2 linked regions of the Sporosarcina pasteurii genome follow. The protein of the gene in region 1 interacts with the protein of each later gene in a pairwise test. Links are inferred from orthologs where the notes say so. Each region holds a gene or a part of one and is shown on either strand. Other genes may lie near its edges. The genes, in order: AB1H92_RS00620 and AB1H92_RS03595.

What was found.
Region 2: the proteins of AB1H92_RS00620 (region 1) and AB1H92_RS03595 interact in binary tests that used the Bacillus subtilis proteins (3 or more experiments, as listed by UniProt). The link is inferred for Sporosarcina pasteurii from one-to-one orthologs.

The regions. Positions count from the first base shown.
Region 1 is NZ_CP160452.1:123,971-127,301, forward strand. Bases 295-3,293 are described here. They hold AB1H92_RS00620 (MMPL family transporter), read left to right. Parts: upstream 295-739; coding sequence 740-2,848; downstream 2,849-3,293. Other genes in these bases: AB1H92_RS00615 (hypothetical protein), read left to right, coding at 342-746; AB1H92_RS00625 (PolC-type DNA polymerase III), read right to left, coding at 2,920-3,293. Outside these bases: AB1H92_RS00610 (HAMP domain-containing sensor histidine kinase), read left to right, coding at 1-269; more of AB1H92_RS00625, read right to left, coding at 3,294-3,331.
Region 2 is NZ_CP160452.1:786,594-790,594, forward strand. The notes cover bases 296-3,964. They hold AB1H92_RS03595 (efflux RND transporter permease subunit), read right to left. Parts: upstream 3,604-3,964; coding sequence 496-3,603; downstream 296-495. Other genes in these bases: AB1H92_RS03600 (TetR/AcrR family transcriptional regulator), read left to right, coding at 3,905-3,964. Outside these bases: more of AB1H92_RS03600, read left to right, coding at 3,965-4,001. UniProt on the Bacillus subtilis protein: Required for self-resistance to surfactin, an antimicrobial lipopeptide surfactant produced by B.subtilis. Also required for swarming motility.

The sequences.
Region 1 (3,331 bases):
AAGGCACGATAGACATCGGTTTAACGGAAATTTCGGGGAAGATTGTTGTGACAATTCGGGATAACGGTATTGGGATAGATGAAAATGAACTTCACCGGATTTTTGATCGTTTTTATCGTGCAGATGACTCTAGAACACAAGAGATTAGTGGAACCGGACTTGGCTTGTCAATTGTTCAAGAAGTCGTTCTTTTACATGGTGGAGAGGTTGTCATAGATAGCAAGCGCGGGGATGGCACGGCTTGTATTGTTACACTTCCCAAGATGTAATGTTAAGTTAATCTTCCGTTCATGTTGGTTGTTTATGATAAATATATAACAACAACACGGGAGGAATTTAGGATGCAAAGAACATGGAGTTTACGTCTAATTCGTCTGTCAGCGATTTTTGGGTTGATTGGGACAGTGTTAGGATCTCATATGGCAGGAGCGGGCTCATACGCATTTCGTCCAATCCATGCGCATATTTTATTAGTTGGCTGGTTGTCTATGTTTGCTTGGGGAATCTTTTATAAAGTTTACTCAGTACGAGCTAACAAACTTATCAATTTTCAAGGTTGGACAGCAATCATTGGTTCCATTGGTTTAACGCTTGGTATGTGGCTGCAATTTTTAAAGCCATTTAATGTGAATGAAGTGTTTTCTCTAATTCTCTATATTGTTGGAGGGACAATTTTACTTGTAAGTTTTGCCTTATTTGTTATCGTCACATTCCTTACTGATAGAGAAGGCAAACGATCATGTTAAAAGGTCAGCGATTTTGGTGGCTATCTATTGTCCTTTGGGTTTCTTTAACTGTTGCTTTGTCAGGATTAGCACCAGGCGCAAAGGAGTTTGCAGAAGCGAATAAAGATGCTGGATTACCAGCTGATGCTGAAGCAATCATTGCGGATCGGCAACTAGAGAAATACTTTCCACAAGATGGCGGCATGCCGTTATTCTCAGTTCTTCATAAAGAAGAAGGTTTGACAGACGAGGATATTTTAGAGTTTGCTCAAGCACTTGAGGCACTTGAAACAACTACTTCATTTGGTAAAATCGTTGTCCCTTCGTTGGTGGAATTAGCGCCTGAACAACGCGTAGCGTTTCTATCAGATAATAAAAAAACATTTTTTTCATCAATTACATTGCCTGAAGGATTAGAGGGCAGTGATATACACGAATTAATGAATTCCATAAAGGAAGACGTGGCAAAGCATGTTGATGCGGATGTTGAGTTATCATGGACGGGACCCGCGGCAATTGCAGCAGACGCGGTTGAGTTATTTAGCCGTGCAGACGTTGTGCTCTTACTATCAACGATTGGTATCATTTTGATTTTATTACTCGTTATCTATCGCTCACCGCTTCTTACACTAATTCCGCTTGTTGCAGCGGCGATTGTGTACGCAGTAGTAGATCGAGTCATTGGAATATTCGCTTCTGCGGGGTTATTTACGGTTGAAAGTCAGGCTCTTTCAATTATGACAATTTTATTATTTGCGGTAGTAACGGATTACTCATTGCTCATTTTTTCACGTTACCGTGAAGAATTAAAGCGACATGAATCTGTCCATGAGGCTATGCGAGAGACGATGCGTCATATCAGGGAGCCGATTTTCTTTAGCGGAAGTACGATAGTTCTTGGCGTTGCAACGTTATTTTTTGCGATTTACGAACCATACCGTAATTTTGCACCAGCCTTTGTCATTGCGGCTGCAGCCATGCTCATTGCAGGACTAACATTATTGCCGGCTCTATTTGCAGTTATCGGAAGAAAAGCATTCTGGCCTGTTATTCCGAAATACGGCGAGGAAACGAAGGAAAAGAAAACGATTTGGGGTAAAGTTGCAAATACAGTAACGAAACGCCCTGTGCTCTTTATGATTCCCATTACACTTCTACTCCTACTAGGTGCTTGGAATGTCACAAATATGAAGGAATCATACGATTTAATCGATTCATTCCCAGCGGACTTATCTTCGCGTGTCGGTTATGAACGATTATCAGAGTCGTTTTCACCGGGAAGTCTTGCTCCTGGGACATTATTATTTGTTTCTGATCAAGAATTAGAAGCGAAAGGCTTACAAACGATCGTGGATAAAATCAAAGAGAAATCTGGCATTGAAAATGTATCTGTTTTTGGCAATCCGTTATCGGAGGACGGTAAAAGTGCTAAGTTCTCTATTACATTTGCGGGGAATCCATATGATGTAAAAGCTTTTGATACTGTCCTTGAAATTCGCGATGAGAGCCAGGACATGTTAAAAGATGCCGGATTAACAGACGCAGAGTTATATGTCGCAGGGGAAAGTGCGAAGTATGCGGATTTGAGAGATATTGATAAACGTGATACAACGCTAGTGATGGTCATGATGACAATTCTTATTACGATTATGTTAGGATTACAAACGCGATCAATTGTAGCGCCCATTTATATGATGGGGACAATATTATTGTCGTATGCGGCAACACTTGGGTTATCCATCTTCTTGTTTGAACAATTTTTAGGACTTGAAGCAGTTAGTTATCGAATTCCGTTATATACATTCGTATTCTTAATTGCGCTTGGGGTCGATTACTCGATTATGCTCATCGCAAGAATCCGTGAAGAAATGAAAGTGATGCCATTTGAAAATGCGGTTCGCCGAGGGTTGGAAAGAACAGGTGGCGTCATTAGTTCTGCGGGACTGATTCTCGCTGCAACATTCCTCGTATTGGCGACCATGCCCCTATATGAACTTAAATTATTCGGGTTCATTATGGCTCTGGGAATATTGATAGATACGTTTATTGTTCGGCCACTCCTTATTCCGACAATTCTAGTCAAGCTAGGTAAATGGAGTTTTTGGCCGAAGAAAATAAAATAGTCATGAATAGTAACAAGAGGAGAGTGATGCAAGCTCTGCCTCTTGTTATTTTTTTAAGCGATTGTATTGCTTCACAATAAAATCAAACGCTTATTTTTTATACGTAGTAAGTCGGCAAGGGTTGTAATCCCTTTTCGTTCTAACCGTTTGATAATTTCAACAAACAAATGAGCGGTTGTTAACGCATCGCCAAGTGCGCGGTGGCGTTCAAATATTTTAGTTCCGAAAAGCTTTGCATATTCTTCTAAGTCGAGGGCTTTTAATTTTGGCATGATATGCTCAATTAACTCATAAGTATCAAAAGTTGAAGGCAATTCAACCGAATGTTTTGCCCGGTGGAGTTCTTTTTTAATGACCATTGTATCGAAAGTCAAATGGTGACCCACCCAACAATTACTATTATTGTCTTCAACAAACTGAAAGTAATTTTTAATTGCCTCAAGGGAATTCGGTGCGTCTTTAACATGATGTTGTTCAATAGAA
Region 2 (4,001 bases), 660 kb from region 1 along the record:
ACCACCTTAATTCGTCGCTTATTCGCATAAGCAACCTCAGCTAGTACAGAATTCTGTGACGATGAATTCTAGACTGTGGCTTTGGTAACGGGGACCAACTCCCGCTGGTAGCTACTGATGCATGAGTATGCACGTTCAATCCAGAGCTCAGAGGCCATATTTCAAATGAAAGATTTTTTGCTTCTTCTCAGCTACCGAAGCTTTCTGGTAAAAAATCGAACATTTTACTTTTCTCTTCAACGCCTGTAAGTATTTATTAATAATTTACACGATTAGGAAATAATAGTCAACCCTTTTAGTAGATAAATCAAAAAACTTCGTTAAGTCTGAAGTAGACTGAACAAAAATAATATATCACTGGGATTAATCAATCCGCACAAATCCAAATAAACGATACTAGAATCCTAAAAAAGTTAGTCAAAATAAAAAGCCGTGTCCAGAATTTTATATCCTGGACACATATTCCATATTAAAGCTGATACTTAAATATTTATATCAATCATTTTCATATGCTTTTTTCTTTTTACGGAATCTGCTAAACAGTTCATAAACAAGTGGTACGAAAATCAACGTGAGAAGTGTTGAACTTGTGAGACCGCCAATGACAGTAATTCCGAGTCCTTTTGAAATTAGACCGCTACCTTCTGCACCAATTGCAAGTGGAACGAGCGCACCGATTGTTGCGATGGCTGTCATTAAGATAGGACGTAATCTGGTTGTTCCTGCCTCAAGAATCGCTTCACGCGTAGACAACCCTTGTTGTTCCATGTTAATGACGCGGTCGATGAGAACAATAGCGTTTGTAACAACGATTCCGATTAGCATCAATACGCCAATCATGGAAGATACACTAATCGTCTCACCAGCAATTAATAATCCGACGAGTGCTCCAATAACCGTGAATGGTAAGGAGAAGAGAACGGCAAATGGTGCAAGTCCGCCACCAAATGTAATGACTAAAATGAGATATACAATGGCAATCGCCGCTAGAATGGCTAAGCCAAGCTGTGTAAATGCTTCCGCGATATCTTCCGTCACACCGGCTGTATTGATTTCTACACCATCAGGTAGTGATAATTCATCAATTTTGCTCTGCACATTCATTGAAACTTTAGCAATGTCTTTTTCAGTAATCGTTGCTGAAACGCTTGCGAATATCTTTCCGTTTCGGCGAGAAACCGTATCTGAAGTTGTTCCTTCTTGTACTTCAACAAATTCAGAAATTGGGATTTCCATTCCGAAAGGAGATTGGACTGTTTCTTTCAATAAATCATCAATTGTTTGATGTTCTTTTTCTTCCGTGGCCACAACTACATCTATGGTATTGTTCCCATTTGTAATTTTCGTTAATACTTCACGTTGCTTCATTGGGTTTAATTCCATCCCGATTTGGGCTGTCGTTAATCCAAATTGAGTTAGTTTTTCTTGATCGGCAACGAGTTTGTATTCTTTATAGGATTTTGCCAAACTTGTTTTAACGTCTGCTAAATCAGCTTCGTCATTTAAGATGGATTCAATCTCCTTAATAACTGGTTCAATATCATCAATGTGATTGCCATAAACGTAATAGCTTAGTGCATTACTTGCACCACCCATACCGAAGTCTTGTGGTTTAAATTCGCCTTGTGTGTCTAAAGATTGAAGTTCTTCCATCGTATCTTCGGTGACCTTCGTAAAGTTTTTCGTGTCATTATCAAATATAACGAACATCAATGCACCGTTTGATGCGCCGGGTGACATTGGATTTTCTCCGCCAACAGAAACTTGAATTGTTTCAACGTCTTTTAAATCTGCTAAATACTTTTCAGCTTTTTGGACGTTTTTGTTGACTGTCTCTAAAGTTTCCCCTGGTTCAGGCGTGTACGTAATATACATCATCTTTTGTTCATCGTCAGGGAGGAAACTTACGCCGATAACGGGCACTAAAAATAAACTTCCGACGAGCAATGCAATAGAAATAATGGACGTGATGACTTTATGATTCAATGTCCAGTTCAACATTTTCTCGTAAGCAGTTGCCATTTTACCTTTATGTTCTTTGTGAACGCCACTATCTGTATATAGCTCTTTCTTGAATAAAGAATGAGCGAGCATAGGGACAATCGTAACTGCAACAATCAAAGAAGCGAGTAACGCAAAGACAATCGTTAATGCAAAAGGCATAAATAACTCTCCGACCATCCCGCCAACTAAACCGATTGGAAGGAAAACGGCCACTGTTACAAGCGTCGATGAAGTAATGGGTTTAAACATTTGTAGCGTTGCTTCACGGACTAGTGCTCTGCCTGTTAATTTTTCATTCGGTAAGTGCATTCTTCGATAAATATTTTCTACAACGACAATCGAGTCATCTATGACACGGCCAATTGCTACAGTCATTGCACCGAGTGTCATCATATTTAAGGTAATATCCATTAAATTTAGGAAGATAACCGCGATTAGGAGTGACATCGGAATGGACACGATTGAAATAATTGTTGATCTGAAATTACGTAAGAAAAGCATGATAATTAGGACCGCAAAAAGTGCACCAAATAATGCTTTATTGAGCATAGTATCAACGGATTCTTCAATTGGTTCACCTTGGTCAAGCGTTGTGGCAATTGTTACACCTTTATGTTCTTTTTCGAACTGCTTGATTTCGTCTTTTACTTTATTGACAACATCAACAGTATTCGATTGTTGTGCTTTGATAATTTGAACGGCAATGGCTTCTTTACCATTCGTTCTGGAAATCGATTCAGCTTTTCCGACAAGCTCAATTTTTGCGATTTCACCTAATGTAACAGTTGGCAATCCAGTCTTCTGTCCGGAGGGTGGAACTGTTCCTTCCATATCACCTTGGTTGCCTACTCCAGCTGGCATTACAGGGATTAAAATTTCTTTAAAGTCATCCACTGTCGTTACTTTTCCATCTACAATCACAGATTGTTCCTCGTCTCCGAACTGGAATAAACCTAATGGCATTTTGATATCGGAGCCTTTAATGATCATTTTAACCGTTTCTTCATCTAAATGAAGAGAAGCCATTTTTTCTTTATCAAATGTTAGACGGATTTCTTCGATTTGCTGTCCTGAGATGGATGCACTCGAAACACCTTCGATTGATTCTAGGCTAGGGACTAAGGAGTCTTCTACTTTTCTCGTTAACTCTTCTAAACTAGCATCACTATCAGAAACACTTACTGCTAAAACAGGGAAGGCGTTAATGCTAATCCTTCCAACGTCAGGTTCCATCGCATTTTCAGGAAGCTGAATATTTTTTAATGCCTCTTCTACTTCGCTTTCTGCTTTCTCCATATCTGTCCCAAAGCTAAATTCGATTTGCAGGGAAGAAGCATTCTGATAAGAGGTTGAATTAACAGAAGACACACCGCTTACATTCGCGACTGCCTTTTCTAAAGGATCCGAGATCTCATCAGCTACTTGATCTGGGGTAGCCCCTGGATAAATTGTCGTTACGCTAACGACTGGGATCGTAATATCAGGAATCGTTTCCAGTTTCATACGTGTGCCTGAATAAAGTCCGGCTACTGTAATAATAATTGTCAGGAGCCAAACCGCGAGTTTATTTCTCATTACAAAATTGACAATTGATTTCATAAGTACCTCCAAGGAATAATTTTGACCATTTGCAACGTGTGCATTATGATAGAACTAACTAGTCAGTCATAGAACTTATGTAGCTCTAAGTAAATGTAAATTACCTCTATTAAGTAGAATGAGCTAGACTATAGATTCATATTAATGACTGCTTGGTCAGAAGTCAACGAATACCATTATACAACTATGGAGATAGTAATAGTACTGACAATGAAAGTGAATGCAAACTAGAAGTGACCGGTCAGTCAAAGGTCAGGCATAACGGTACTTACAATCATTGAAAGGCTGAGGGGTTGTAAATTTGACAGATAGAAAAATATTAATTATTGAAAAGGCAGCAGAATTATTTGCGGAAAAAGGTTTTGATGCAACGTCCGTGCAAGATATAACAGATGCTT